2 regions of the Tenacibaculum aestuarii genome follow, and region 1 is predicted to be linked to the other one. Evidence: riboswitches for the same ligand, from Rfam matches in the RefSeq annotation. Region 1 holds a riboswitch; the other holds the start of a gene.
The links. A riboswitch is a leader RNA that binds a small molecule or an ion and turns the genes downstream of it on or off. The one in region 1 is predicted to bind cobalamin.
Positions count from the first base shown of each region.

Region 2: linked by a shared signal. The riboswitch ahead of ACKTSU_RS07595 (TonB-dependent receptor domain-containing protein) and the one ahead of ACKTSU_RS11030 (hypothetical protein) in region 1 are both predicted to bind cobalamin.

Region 1 is NZ_CAZEFY010000003.1:1,035,520-1,043,575, forward strand. It holds gene ACKTSU_RS11020 (anthranilate synthase component II) at 1-21, opposite strand, end outside; gene ACKTSU_RS11025 (anthranilate synthase component I family protein) at 105-1,448, opposite strand; gene ACKTSU_RS11030 (hypothetical protein) at 1,802-2,869, opposite strand; cobalamin riboswitch at 2,975-3,173, opposite strand; gene asnB (asparagine synthase B) at 3,426-5,087, shown strand; gene ACKTSU_RS11040 (hypothetical protein) at 5,145-6,107, opposite strand; gene ACKTSU_RS11045 (LA_2272 family surface repeat-containing protein) at 6,222-6,992, shown strand; gene ACKTSU_RS11050 (hypothetical protein) at 7,165-7,689, shown strand; gene ACKTSU_RS11055 (helix-turn-helix domain-containing protein) at 7,844-8,056, shown strand, end outside.
Region 2 is NZ_CAZEFY010000003.1:318,641-326,696, reverse strand. It holds gene ACKTSU_RS07625 (ABC transporter substrate-binding protein) at 1-1,107, opposite strand, end outside; gene cobC (alpha-ribazole phosphatase) at 1,120-1,647, opposite strand; gene ACKTSU_RS07615 (adenosylcobinamide-GDP ribazoletransferase) at 1,632-2,402, opposite strand; gene cobT (nicotinate-nucleotide--dimethylbenzimidazole phosphoribosyltransferase) at 2,405-3,442, opposite strand; gene ACKTSU_RS07605 (bifunctional adenosylcobinamide kinase/adenosylcobinamide-phosphate guanylyltransferase) at 3,446-3,949, opposite strand; gene ACKTSU_RS07600 (ABC transporter substrate-binding protein) at 4,051-4,989, shown strand; cobalamin riboswitch at 4,999-5,193, shown strand; gene ACKTSU_RS07595 (TonB-dependent receptor domain-containing protein) at 5,225-7,096, shown strand; gene ACKTSU_RS07590 (YncE family protein) at 7,100-8,056, shown strand, end outside.

The sequences.
Region 1 (8,056 bases):
ATCTAATATTAATATCTTCATATTTATAGTATTGAGTATTGAGGTTTGAGTATTGATAAAACATGTATATCCCACATCTAAATACTAACATCTCAATTCTAATTTTATATTTCTTCTGCTAACACTAATGCTTTTTTTAATGCTGCTAATTTGTTATTTACTTCTTGTAGTTCGTTTTCTTCTTTTGAATTAATTACAATTCCTGCTCCTGCTTGATAAAACAAGGTATTGTTTTTACTCACGAAAGAACGAATCGCAATAGCTTGATTTACATTTCCGTTTAAACCAATAAAACCAACACATCCGCCATAAAACCCTCGAGTTTGATTTTCATAGGTATCAATCAATTCCATAGCTTTGTATTTTGGAGCTCCACTTAATGTTCCTGCAGGAAAGGTATCTCCTACAATTTCTATAGGGTTTCCTGTAATTTTACCTGTTACTGTTGATACCAAGTGAATTACATGACTAAAATACTGCACTTCTTTATAGGTTTCAACTGTTACGTTAGTAGCGTGTTTACTTAAATCATTTCTTGCTAAATCAACCAACATTACATGTTCTGCATTCTCTTTCGGATCATTAGCTAATTCTTTAGCTAATTTTCTATCTTTCTCATCGTCTCCTGTTCTTCGAAAAGTTCCTGCTATTGGATTGATTACTGCTTGACCTGCGTCAATTTTAATTTGTGCTTCTGGTGAAGATCCCATTAATTTAAAACTTCCATAATCAAAATAGAATAAATAAGGTGACGGATTGATGGAACGCAAAGCTCTATACACATTAAATTCATCTCCTTTAAACTGTTGTTGAAATTGACGCGATAGTACCAATTGAAAAACATCTCCTCTCTTGCAGTGTTCTTTTGCTTTTAATACATTCTGCTTAAATTCTTCATCTGTAATGTTAGAAGTTTCTTCTCCTTGAAAAGTAAAATCATATTGAGCAAACGATTGAGAATTCACTAAATTTTCTACTTCAGACAATCTAGATTCTTCACCTTCAGGAATATTCTCTATTAAAATCATTTCATTTTTAAAATGATTGATAGCCACAATAAATCGGAAAAAACTGTATTGTAATAATGGGATGTTGGAAGGTGCTTTTTTTGAGTTAAACTTTATGGTTTCAAAATATTTAACTGCATCAAATGTGGTATATCCATACAACCCATTGAATGATTTGATTTCATCTGAACAATTTACTTCAATCAAGTTACTGTAAGCATCAAACTTTTCATAAAAATCTCCTTGAATCGATTCTCTTTTCTTTTCTTCTTTTTTATAAAACAATAACAGTTCGTCATTTTCTGCCTTAATCGTAACCAAAGGTTCTATACATAAAAATGAATAACTGTTTTCTTTACTGTGATAATCAGAACTTTCTAACAGCAAACTATTTGCATACTTATCTCTTGTTCTTAAGTACAAACTTACTGGCGTAACCATATCCGCCAATTGTTTTTTAGAAACTGTTGTAAACTTAAGCCCCCTTTTTATTCCCCTTAAGGGGGAAAATGATTCGTTTATATTTTTATCTTTTTGATTATTCATTGTTTGTTTTTTTTTACTTCTCCTTCCCTTTGGGAAGGTTGGGTTGGGCTAAAAAAAAAGGCTTATCATGAGATAAGCCTTTTCGTTGTATTATAGATATAACAAGATGGTCTCACTAACGTAAGTTATGAGTTTTCCACCACCAGTTATTTAATTGTTGATTCATCATTATGATGCAAATGTATAAAGTGATTTTGAATTGACAAATTTTTTTAGATTAAAAAAATTAGCCCGTAACAAAAAGAAAATTAGTTAATTGAAAAATCTTCTTTAGAAAAGACTATATCTATAGGTGAATTTCCTACTCCTTTTACCTTTTTAAAAACAGAAGCATCTTCGTTATAAATTACTAACATACTTTTATCTGTATCAAAAAAATCTTCTGCTCCTAAAACATATATTTTTCCTGTTGTAGGATGCTCTCTTACGATGGTTATAAGCATCACTCCATCCATTATCGGATTTACAAACTCTGTTGCTTCTTTGCTCTCTGTATTAAAACGATGAATTGAACCTGTATTCACCTCAACCCAATAAATAGTATTACTAGAAGAACTCATTGTAAGCATGCTTGTTTTATACAAATTTACCCCATCTAGAGTAATTGTTTCTGCTACTGAATAATCGTTTGCAAGACTTACAAATTGTGCTTTTTCACCTACTCTCTTCTCAGTTCCAACCCAAATTTGGTTGTTTTTATCTTTTAAAATTCCTGAAATAACATCTTCAAATGTTACTGCTGTTTTTAATGATTTATCTTTAAGGTTTAATACTTTCAACTCTTTATCGTCAGCAATTAACATATTTTCACCATCTACTAAAAGTCCCGACTTAGAAAACAATACTTTATCTGAAATTCCTTCTATTTTATCTTTTATTCCTTCATTTATATTGAAAAATGACAAGCTGTATGTTTTGCTTCTTCCACTTCCAGCAGTTGAAATCATTAACCCTTCAGTTTCAGAAAACATTGTTAAATACGAAGGATCAGTAACCGCAGAAGTTGTTACTACTTTTTCTACAGCTAAATTTTGCAAATCAAATTTTGTAACAAAATCAGGACCTGATTGTGATACTGTAAATAGTTTGTTTTCATATTCTGAAAAAGAAATTGTGTTTTTATTTAACGATTCATACACATTAGATGTAAAAACCTGATTTTCATCTAAATACCCAATTACTGTTCCTTCACCTTCATAACCTACAATAAAAGAATTATCATAAATTGGAGTTGGTTCATGTTTTATTGAATCACTTGAACAAGAAAAAAATGTCATAAATAGACATAACAATGCAATACTGTAAATACGTATCATCTTTATAATTAATTTAAAATTTCAGAAAATAAAAACACTTCCAAACATTAAACTCTTTAAATGCTTGTGTGTATTATTGTTCATCCTCTTAATCCCGAAAGGACAACAACAAATAAAATTTTGGCAGGTCTCCTGACTAACATCTTATTACTACCTTCCCGTAAAAAAAACAGTGGTGTAAGAAATAATAAGTATCTATTTAGAATAGACGTAGCTTACAGTTGCGGGTACAGTTTAGGATTTTCACCTAATTCCCTTTTAATTTTCTTTTCTTCAAAGAAAAACCGCGGCAAATATATTTTAGTCCAAGTAAAGAATCATAAACTTTAACAATAATAATCTGTATCTCTCCTAATTCTTCAACCTAACTTTATACACATCAACCTTTTGCTAAAAAAAATCAAGCAACAATAACTTTTATCTTAAAAAATAATTACAAATAATCATCTTTTTTTAATTTTAAGTTTAAAATTAAAACTGAAAATAAAAATATCATTTACACAAAACAACATGATTAGTTTATTTGCATTGCAATAATTAATTAAAAACAGAAATTATGTGTGGAATTGTATGTGCGTTTGATTTAAAACAACCTTCAGATATATTAAGACCTCAAATTTTAGAAATGGCTAAGAAAGTTCGTCATAGAGGTCCGGATTGGAGTGGAATTTACAGCGATGAAAAAGTAATAATGGCGCATGAGCGATTAGCAATCGTTGATCCAGCTTCTGGTCAACAACCATTATTTAGTTATGATCGTAGATTTGTGTTAGCTGCCAATGGAGAGATATACAACCACAAAGAAATTAGAAAACAACTTAAAGAACAACACGAGTTTTTAACACAATCTGACTGTGAGGTTATCTTAGCTTTATACAAAGAAAAAGGTGTGGAGTTTTTAGATGACCTAAACGGAATCTTCGGCTTCGCTGTATATGACTCAATGACTGATGAATATTTAATAGCTCGTGATCATATGGGAATTATCCCTTTATACATGGGGTGGGATAAACATGGAACCTTTTATGTTGCTTCTGAATTAAAAGCTTTAGAAGGAGTTTGCAACAAGATTGAAGTATTTCCTCCTGGGCACTATTACACTCGTGAAGATGGATTACAAAGATGGTATTCTCGTGACTGGATGGAATATGAAGCTGTTAGAGATAACCAAACTTCTATTGATGAAGTACGTGATGCTTTAGAAGCTGCTGTTCATCGTCAATTAATGAGTGATGTACCTTACGGAGTTTTATTATCTGGAGGATTAGATTCTTCTATTACCTCTGCAATTGCTAAAAAATATGCGGCGAAGCGTGTAGAATCTGACGACAAAGATGCCGCGTGGTATCCACAACTACATTCGTTTTCTGTTGGGTTAGATGGATCTCCTGATTTAGCTGCAGCAAAAAAAGTTTCAGAACATTTAGGTACTATTCACCATGAAATTACCTTTACCATTCAAGAAGGATTGGATGCTATAAAAGATGTAATTTACAACCTAGAAACCTACGATATTACAACAGTTCGTGCTTCTACTCCTATGTATTTAATGGCACGTGTTATTAAATCAATGGGTATAAAAATGGTCTTATCAGGTGAAGGTGCTGACGAACTTTTTGGAGGATATTTATACTTCCACAAAGCTCCAGATGCTGAAGAATTTCACAAAGAAACAGTACGTAAATTAGATAAACTATATCAATATGATTGTTTACGTGCTAACAAAAGTTTAATGGCTTGGGGAATTGAGGGACGTGTTCCATTCTTAGATAAAGAATTTATGGATGTGGCTATGCGTATTAACCCTGAAGATAAAATGATTAACGGTGAACGTATGGAAAAATGGGTATTACGTAAGGCTTTTGAAAGTTATTTACCAAAAGAAGTTGCTTGGAGACAAAAAGAACAATTCTCTGACGGAGTTGGTTATAACTGGATTGACACTTTAAAAGAAGTTGTTGAGGCTGCTGTTACCGATGAAATGATGGAAAATGCTGCACATCGTTTCCCTACTCAAACACCAAGAGCAAAAGAAGAATATTTCTATCGTACCATTTTTGAAGAACATTTTCCTAGTGAAGCTGCTGCATTAACTGTGCCTTCTGTGCCTTCAATTGCGTGTAGTACACCAACTGCATTAGCTTGGGATAAAAGTTTTCAAAACCAAAACGAACCTTCTGGTAGAGCCATCAAAGCTGTACATGAAGATGCTTACTAAGAAAAATCTTAGTTCAGATTTTAGTTGTGTAAAACCTCGCCAATTGGTGAGGTTTTTTTATTCAAAATCTAAAATACTATCTGCTTTTATTAAACTGATCAGAGCATTAATTTTCTGCATCATTTTATTATAGAACTTATTTTGCTCTTTTTCTCCAGAGGTATTTAAAAGTTTCGAATGCTTAATTTGATTCTCCATGTAGTTTTTAGCTTCTAAACATGTTTCGCTATCTGCTGTTTTAAAATATGAAAGCATAGAATTTGGGACAAATAGAAGCTGTTGCTCTTGGTTAAACACCAGTACATTATTATTCATCAATAAAAGTTCATTATAGTAAAGTTCAAATCCTTTATTTTCTAAAACCTTTTCAGAAATACTATTCAACAACACCTTTAACTCTCTACAAAGACTCATTGCTTCAATCGCAGAGATTTGCCCTGCTTCATAATAAAAGTAAATCTGTTTTAGCGTACTATTGATAGTTGTTGTATCCCAAATTTCAGACACATTCAAAAAGCTGTAAAAATCTCCAAGCCGCTTTCCTGACTGTATAGTAGATAATTTAGGGTAGAATCTATCAAAACGAACATTTCTAAATTCTACACACAGCAACTTCATCCAAACATACATTTTAAATCTACTTAATAACGAATCATCAATTAAATAAAACAGCGGGATGTCTTTTGCTGAATAGTAGATTTTAAAACTCTTATCTTTTGCTGTTTCAACTAATAAGTTATAAGAGGTATCAAAATATTCTCGCAAACTATCTTCATCCTTTATTTGAAGTGTCTTTTCTACTGATACATAATTTTTCACTACTTCTCCATACAATGTATCTAATGAAAAGTTAAAATGTTTAGCTAACAAAACTGCCTCATCTAAAGAAATCTTGCTTTTTAAACTCGTCCTTCTGTGCGCAGCATCATAACTAATCTGTAAAACAACAGCCAATGTATCGTTAAGTGATTTGCCTCTTAACTCTTTTTTTATTCGCTCTAATAAAACCTTCTGAAACATTTTTAAAAATAATCATTTTGTGATAATCACAAAAATATTTTTATAAAACCGCTAATCAAACAATTAAAACTTGATTAATCACAATAATTTTACCATAAACAAAATCAATAAATTATGAAAAATATTTGCTTACTATTACTAGTTTGTTGCTTAACTACACAAGCGCAAAGCAGAAAATTTAGAGCCCCTATTTGGACAACTCATTCTAAAAACACAGATATTGCTGGTGTATCAATCGGCACTTTTCCAAAATCAATTTTTACAGACTCTACACTAACCAGAACATTCGGGGTACGATTAGAGATTCCCGGTCTTGGTATACTTCTGCCACTTATACCTAAATCTCCTTTATCAACCAGTTTAACAGAATTTGAAAATAAACTTGATTCAGAACCTTCAGAAATTGTATATGGAATAAATCTATCATCTGGATCAACAGCAGAAACTCAAGTTAATGGTATTTCAGGTGCTTTCATTGGTCAGTATTTCATAAAAATGAACGGGATAGCAATTGCAGGAATAGGAAATATAATTGAAAAACAAAACGGAATGGCATTAAGTATTTTAGGAAATGACAGCTACGTTATGAATGGTCTCAGCGGGAGCTTCATTGGAAATCATACACAAACTTTAAACGGAGCTCAAATTGGAGGATTTAACGTTTCAGAATTCACCAATGGAATCCAAATTGGAATCCAAAATAACAACAACAAAAAACAAAACTTAACTAATGGAGCCCAAATAGGAGTTTTGAACTACACAGAAGACCTTCAAGGTGTTCAAATTGGATTAATTAACAACACAAAATCATTAAAAGGTATTCAAATTGGTTTATGGAATAAAAATGAAAAGCGTGCTCTTCCTATCATAAACTGGAACTTTTAAATTATAAAATCATGTTAAATTTTACAAATCAGGTTGCTATTGAATCAATTTTAATAGCAAAAAGAACAATTTTAATACACCTTTCTAAGTCTAGTGTTTAATTTTGTTACACCCTAAATTAACTATTACTCACACTCCCCATTTTTATTATTTAACCATAAAACTTAGTACCATGAAAAAATTAGTATTTGGTTTACTTTTCCTAGGTCTAACCAACCTGGCTCACTCCCAAAATGATATACAAAAAAACATTATTTTGGAACCTGTTACCATTAAACCTTTAAATTTAAGCTACCTTAAGGAAGTTCAACGTGAAGACACTCCTGAATTTGCTGTAAACCTACAAAACGAAGCCGCTAGGTATGATATTACTGAAGACCCAATTTTTGGCAAAGAATTTGAAGCTTATGAGGTTATTTTTAAGTCAAAAAATGATGAGACATCTGGTTTAATTACTGCCACTTATGACTCTAAAGGTAAAATCATGAGTTCTATAGAACGTTACAAAAACATTTTACTTCCAAAAACTGTTAGAACAGCTATTAACAACAAGTATCCTGGATGGGTTATATACAAAGACGTATATCTTGTTACCTACAGAGACAATAGCAAATCTAAACAAGTATTTAAAGTACAGATAAGAAAAGATGGAGAAAAGAAAAACCTAAAACTTGATTATGACGGAAACATTCACTAAAACCGATTGCTAACTAAAATTTACATCAACATTAAAAAAGCATTTTACAATATTGTAAAATGCTTTTTTAACATTTACCCATAAAGCACCCCGTTTTTTACCTGTTTAACATCTAGTTAACTATTTTGAACTTATCTATTTGTTAACTTTACACATGGCTGTTTACCTTATTCAACATATAACAACTAACAAAACAGCAATAGAATTAGCTATTGCTTTTTACTCCAAACTTCAACTAACACTTTTTAAAAAGTGTATTAACTGTTGGGTTGACTACAAAAAAAACAGCGTTTTTTACCTAATAAAAGCAATTGATAAAAAAGACATTAAAAAACTGTATCACAAATCTATTAACCTGCAACCATAT
Region 2 (8,056 bases), 720 kb from region 1:
CACTTCCTTATAAAAAGTCAATTCATAATCTGGTAACAAATTAGGGTGCGTAATTTTTATCAAATCTTTTAGCACTAAGTCAGGTCGTACAGGAGAGAGTTCAAAGTAAATCAAACCACCAGTTTCACCTTTGTTGTGTCCGATAGAAAATATCTTATTATTGTTAAATGCATCAAACTCTTTGTAGTGAATATTTGCAGTAGTTAACTGTTCTTTGGTAGCATACAAGCCACAGTTAAACCAAAAATCAGCGTGTTGCCCTTTTTCCAATACGCTTTCAAAACTTAGTGGTAAACTACCGGTTCCTTTCGTGCCTTTCCATAAGTAATTTAAGTTCGCATCGTTATAAAACGAAGCAATAAAACTTTCACCAGCAGGAACATTCCAAACATCTTTAAACATGCTTCCAGATAAAATGGTAGGCTGTTTATCGCTGTTTTTAGCAATTTCTTTCGCTTTTAGGTATTCCTTTTCTATGTTGTTGAAAATACTGTCTGCTTCCTTTTCTTTTCCGTATAAAGCACCAAAAAGTTTAATCCATTCCGCTCTTCCTAAAGGGGTTTCTTCCAACCAATCTCCATTAAAAATGACAGGAATACCTGTTTTTTTGATGTTTTGGTATAGTTTCGTATTTGGATGCAAAGCAAAACCAATAACTAACTCAGGTTCAATATCAATCAACTTTTCGGTATTCATGTCTTGTTCCAAGCCTAATTCAACAATCTTACCTTCTTTAATTCTATTTCTTGTTCTTTTAGAAGAAATATATTTGGTGTGCGGAAAACCAACAATGGTGTTTTCAGCATTCAAAAGTTCTAGCATCGGAATATGAGTAGTGCTGGTAACTACTATTTTTTCAACAGGAACTTTAATTTCTTTTTTAGAAAGATTGGTTTTATTAGTAAGTGTGTAAGAAAAATATTCGTGCGAGCTCTGAAAAGCTTTTTTGATCACTAATTTTTTTTCTCCGTTTTCAGAGATGATATCAAATCCCTTGGCATACTTTACAGTGCTTTGGACAGGTTTCTTTTCGGTAGTTTTTTTAGTTTCTTGCTTAGATTGTGTGAACAGAAGTAATAAAGAAAAAATAAGTAAATAACGTTTCATAGTACTCTATTTTTATAGGTGGAAGGTTAGTGTATCTCCGTAGTTTAGTTTTAATTCAAATGATTTTTCCAACGGAATATTGTTCGTATAAGCCCAAAGACTTCTCATTACACCCGCATGGGTTACAAGTACTACTTTATGTAGGTTTTTTGCTTTTAAATCCGTTAAAAAATCGGTAGTTCTATTGTGTAAATCGATATAGGACTCTCCGTTTTTAGCAGGTGTTTTTACAAAATCGTTCATCCAAATATCGAGCTCTTTTTTATCAATATCGTTCCATTTTTGGAGTTCCCAATCACCAAAATCAAGTTCTTTTAATCGATCGTCAAAAATTACGTTAGCTGAAAGTTTTTCAGCCAAAAGCTTACAGCGTTGTAAGGGACTGCTGTAATACGTTACATCAGTATCGTTCACAGGAACTTTTTTTAGAATACTACTCACTTCTTCTTCAAAAGTAGTCGAAAGTTCTATATCTGCTTGACCATAGCATATACCTTTGGCAATTTCAGGTGTTGTGTGTCGTACTAAAAAAACTTCCATAAGGCAAGTAAACTTAAGTAAAAAACAATTTCAGCTACTTGTTGCAAAGCACCCGCACAATCTCCTGTTTGACCACCAATCCATTTTTTAAAAAAGTGCCCCATGTACAAATAGGTGAGTAATAAGGGAAGTAATACTAAAAATACCATTGGTTTTTGAAAGAAAAATAAGGGTGCTATTCCAAAAATAGCTGATATGAGTAGCGATTTACTACTCATTTGTTGGGTGGTTGGTTTTATTTTAGAACTGTCAATATCTCTTACATAGTCATGTGTGTATAGTAGAACAGTTGCGATAAATCGGCTAATACTGTGTCCTGAAATAATTACTAGAATTAAATTAACGGATAGGTTTTGTAAGTGATACAAAGCTAAAAACTTTATGGCTAGGATAAAGACCAAACCACTCACTCCGAAAGTTCCGAGTCTGGAATCTTTCATAATGGTTAAAATCTTTTCTTTGGTCCATCCACCACCAAAACCATCGCAAACATCGGCAAATCCATCTTCGTGAAAAGCTCCTGTAATCCAAATAGAACTAATCATACTAATTACAATCGCAATATCCGTAGGAAAAATATAAGAAGAGGCAAAATAAGCCAGTGCTGCAATACTTCCAACTACAATACCTACTAAAGAAAAATAACGACTGCTTTTGTTGAGTATTTCAGGAGAATGATTTACCCATTTTGGACACGGAATGCGTGTGAAAAACAATACAGCAGTTAAAAAATAATGGATTTGTCTTTTTATCATAACTAAGCTTCGCTAACATTGGCACTTTTAAAAGTCGCCATTTCGTTTAAAAAGTTCACACTCGATTGAATAATAGGAAATGCAACCGCACAACCTGTTCCTTCACCTAAGCGCAACCCTAAATTTAAAAGCGGTTCAGCGTTTAAAAATTCTAACATTTTTTGATGTCCTTGTTCTCCAGAATTATGACAGAAAATACAATAGTCTAGAATATCAGATTCCATGGCATGAGCTGCTAATAGGGCAGCAGTAACAATAAAACCATCAATAAGTAAGGTCATTTTTAAAGAAGCAGCTTCTAACATAGCTCCACACATCATTACAATTTCAAACCCACCAAAAGCAGTCAAAGCTTCCATAGGTGTTGAAATAGCTTCAATATGTAAGTTGTATACTTCACGTAATGTGTCAATTTTTGTTTGTAACCCTTTATCATCTACCCCAGTTCCTCTACCTACACATTTTTCAATAGGTGTATTGGTAAAATAACTCATTAACAAAGCCGCAGATGACGTATTGCTAATACCCATTTCACCAAAACCAATAACATTACAACCTTCACTATACACCTTTCTTACCAATTGTCTTCCTTTTTCTAAAGCTTCTTGGCATTGTTCTGAGGTCATAGCTTTGGTAATACTATAATCTTGTGTTCCTTTCGTTATTTTAGCATTGGTAAGTTGTGAATGTGCTTCAAAATCAGCATTCACACCAGCATCTACAATATTTAAAAGGATGTTATTTTGTTTACAAAATACATTAATAGCAGCACCTCCTTGCAAAAAGTTAAACACCATTTGTTGCGTAACTTCTTGTGGGTACGGACTCACTTTTCCTGTGGTAGCAATTCCGTGATCTCCTGCAAAAACCATAATAGTAGGTTTTGATAACACAGGGGTAGTGGTATTTTGAATTAATCCCACTTGCATGGCGATTTTTTCTAAATTACCTAAAGCACCAATAGGCTTGGTCTTGAAGTTAATTTCTTCTTGAAGTTCGTTCTGTAAATCTTTTGATAGAGGAGTTATTGTTGTTGTCATGTTTTATTTTAAAGTTAAAGGAAGTCCAGATACCATAAAAATGGCTTTATCAGCTAGTTTAGCTATATGTTGGTTAGTCCAGCCTTGTAGTTGTGTGAATTTTCTACCAGATTCAGAATTGGCATGTAATCCCATACCAATTTCATTAGAAATAATGATAATATTGGCGTCTATTTCAACCAATTTATTGATTTCTTCTTTGGCAATTTCTAATGCTTTTTCAATATCATATTTTGTGTCTACAAAGAAGTTCGTTAACCATAGTGTAACACAATCAACAACGACAGTTTGTTTTTCAGAAATCACTTTACTCAACCATTTTTCCTCTTCAACAGTGGTCCAGCGTTCATCTCTATCAGAAATATGTCTGTCAACTCGTTGCTTGAAATCTTCATCCCAAATACGAGAAGTGGCTAGGTAAATAGGGGTGTCAGATAAAGATTCGGCTAGCTTTTGAGCATAGCTACTTTTACCTGAGCGTTCACCTCCTGAGATATAATATATCATGAAATAGCATTTTATGTTGACACAAAGATTGGAAAGATTTTTAATAAAAAACAAATTAAAATAGAGAACTGTTTATTTTTGCTGAACTAAAACCACGAATTATGACAGTATCTTCTTTTATGCCAGCAGTAACTCAGATGATTTATGACATGGGCTTACAGAACTATTTAAACGGAATTACTTTTGAGTGTCCAGAAGTAGCTTTAAAAGAAAAAGAAGTAGCTGTTCGATATAAGTTAGAAGGAAAAGTGTTAACGAGTAAAGAAATAACGGCTATTTTTTCTAAAACCAAGGCAGAAGGGAAGACCTTGTATTATGTTGATGAACCTGTTTTAGAAAGTATAGCTCCAGATATTGTTTTTACACAAGATGTATGTGATGTTTGCCAGATAGATACAGAATCTGTGGCAAAATCAGCTTACAAACTGCCAAAGGTTCCAGAACTAATATCTATTACTCCGAACTCTTTAGAAGATGTTTTTGATAATGCGTTAACCATTGCAAAAGCTATGAAACAGGAAGCAGTAGGAGAGGCGTATGTAAGTGGGTTGAAAAAGCGTATTTATGATATTGTAGATGTGCAACGTGAACATAGAATCCAATCGAAAAGTGTGATGTTGTTAGAGTGGATTGATCCGTTGTTTAATTGCGGACACTGGATTCCACATCAAATAGGGTATGCTGGTGGAATAGATTTATTATCACATCCATCAGGAGATAGCATCGTAATTTCTTGGGATAAAATCGTAAAATACAATCCAGAGGTATTGATTATTGCTCCTTGCGGATACGGAATTGAGAGAACACTTGAAGATATGAAGTTTTTAGAAGAAAGAGAAGAATGGACGTCTTTAAGAGCGGTAAAAAACAAACAAGTGTACATTGCCGATTTTGCCATGTTTACACAGTCTTCTGCTGGTACTTTAGTAGAAGGAGTTGAATGTTTAGCAAAAATGATTCATCCAACGTATTATACACTTCCAGAAAACTTACAAACAAAATTCGCAAATTATCATGATTTGATGGTTGCTAATTTATAAGAATACTATACATTTGCCGTGATTTTTGGTTTTTCTTTAATCATCTATTAAAGAGAATTAAAAGGGAATTCGGTGCAAAACCGAAGCTGTTCCCGCAACTGTAAGCTATTAAGCTTGTAACAAATACTCAAACCACTGTTTTTTAAATGGGAAGGTATGTTGCAAGACGCAAGCCAGGAGACCTGCCAATTATTATAATTTAATTAAAACTTTCGGGATAAAAGTTTGGTAGAATATGGCTAAAAAAGTATTTACATTTTTTTCTTTTTTTTATGTGATTGTCCTAGTAGGACAAAATGATACTATTTCTTATCGGTTAGATGAAGTTATTATCAATGCTACAAAAAAACTAAAAGAAAACTCCATAGGTCAGCATGTGGTAAGTCTTTCAGACTCTGTGTTGACACGAAATATTGAATCATTTACTGATTTAATAAGATACAATTCATCAATTTATTTAAAGGAGTACGGAAAAGGAGGAACAAGTTCTGTGAGTTTTAGAGGTACAAGTGCTTCTAATACAGCTGTTGTATGGAACGGGATAAATATAAACTCTATAAACAATGGTCAAACAGGTTTTAATTCTTTAACAGTAAGCTTAAATGACGCGATTGATGTAAGAAAAGGAGGAGGAAGTATAGAATTTGGTTCAGGAGCAATAGGAGGAACGGTGCATTTAAATGATGTTTTAAATTACACAGAAGACTTTAATGTGAAAAATCAGTTTGTACTAACAGGAGGAAGTTACAATACATTCAATTCTCTTTTTAAGTCAAAAATCTCCAATTCAAAATATAGCATAGGAGTGGGAGTTTCTAGAAATTCTTCAGAAAATGATTTTAAATTGTTCAATTCTGAGTATAGAAATACCAATGGAGTTTATGAAAACTATGGAATTAACTTAGGCTTCGGATATAAATTCAATAATCAATCTGAATTAAAATTTTATAGTACAAGTTTTTCTGGTGAGCGTCATTTCTCAGGAACATTACCTAATCCAACTTCAGCAAGAGAAAAATATATAGACTCTAACCAAAGAAACTTATTGGTGTATGGTTTTGAAAAAGGAAAGTTAGAGCAAGAAGTTAAGTTAGCGTATTTAACACAGAAGTATCAATATTTCTCTAATAAGTTTTCTGATAATTTTAATTATGGAAAATCGAGAAGAGTAATAGCGTCGTACAACCTGAACTATAAACTTCCTAGAATTAAAGCAAAAATTTCATTTTTTTCAGAGTATGAATCTGCTTTTGGTAGTACAGATGTAATTAAAGAGAAAAATAGAAAACAATTTTCTCAGCACCTTGTTTATACACAAGATATACATAAAAATGTTTCCTTCAATGTTAAGTTAAGAAAGGATTTTAATTCTGATTATAAGGTTCCGTTTGTTTATGCTGCTGGTATAAAAGTAACGCCTATTTCGAAATGGTATGTAAGAGTTAACGGATCGAAAAATTATAGAGTACCAACCTATAACGACTTGTTTTGGCCAGGGCAAGGAAATGAAAATTTAATCCCAGAGACCTCTATTCAAGGAGAGGTAGGGTTAGGCTACTCAAACAAAGGTTTAAACTTTGATATGGGTGCTTACATGATTAACACAGAAGATAAAATTGTGTGGACTCCTTCTGGCGATCCAAACAGACCAGGAGTTTGGACTCCAATCAATTTAAATGAAACTCAGAACAAAGGTATAGAAGCTAGTTTGAGTTATAAAGTTCAAATAGGAGAATATAAATTTAATGCAAGCTCTAACTATTCTTATGTTTTAGCGAAAGATAGTGAGACAGACAAGTATTTAACTTTTGTGCCTAAACATTTATTGAATAGTAACTTATCGGTAAACTATAAAAAAGTGAATTTGTTTACTCAGTCACTTTTTAATGGAGCTGTGTATACTACAGAGGACAATTCTAATGATTTAATTGTTCCTAGCTTTTTTATAGTTAATGTGGGGACTGAGTATGAAATCCTTCAAACTCAAAAAAAACAATTACTATTAGGTATTAAGGTAAACAATGTATTAGGAGAAAAATATATGGTTATGCCTAGGAGGCCTATGCCACAGAGAAATTTTAACATAAACATCAATTATAAATTTTAACAAATGAAAATAACTAAATTATTAGGATTATTATTCTTAGGAGGTATCCTTTTTACGTCATGTAGTGATGATCCAACACCTAGTTTACCTAAAGGAGATTATGAAAACGGAATTTTGATTAGCGGTGAAGGAACTACAGCTGTTTCAGGATCTGTTTCTTTTGTATCTAATGATTTATCAATTGTAGAGAATACAATTTATAAAAAAGTAAATAATGCTGAGTTTGGAGAGTATGTTCAGTCTATAGCGTTTGACGACGATAGAGCTTATATAGTAGCTGATAACCAAAATACAGTAACAGTAGTAGATAGATATACTTTTGATAAAGCAGGAACTATTACAACAGGTTTGTCAAAACCAAGGTATATGACCGTAGTAGGAAATAAAGGTTATGTAACTAACTGGGGAGCTACAGATAATGATAATGATGATTTTGTTGCAATTGTAGACTTAAACTCTTTAGAAGTAGAAGGAAAAGTAGACGTAGCTTTAGGACCAGAAAGAATTATTGCTAAAAATGGAAAATTATATGTTTCTCATTTAGGAGCATTCGGAACAAATAATAAAGTAGTTGTAATTGATATTGCTACAAAATCAGTAGTGAAAGAAATAACAGTTAAAGATAACCCAGATGAATTATATGTAGACAGTTCAGGGAAGTTAGTAGTTTTATCTCAAGGAAAAACTATTTATGATGCAAGTTGGAATGTGGTAGGACACACATTAGCAGCTATTTCTTTTATAAATACAGCTAATAACGAGGTTGATTCGGAATTAGTTTTCAATGAAGGAGAGCATCCTTCTCAAATGGTTTTAGAAGGTAATAACATTTATTATAGTTTAGGAAATAACATTTATAAAACTGATGTAAACGCTACTACTTTACCAACATCTGAATTATTAACTACTGATGCAGGATACCTTTATGGTTTAGGAGTAAGAAATAACGAAGTTTTTGTA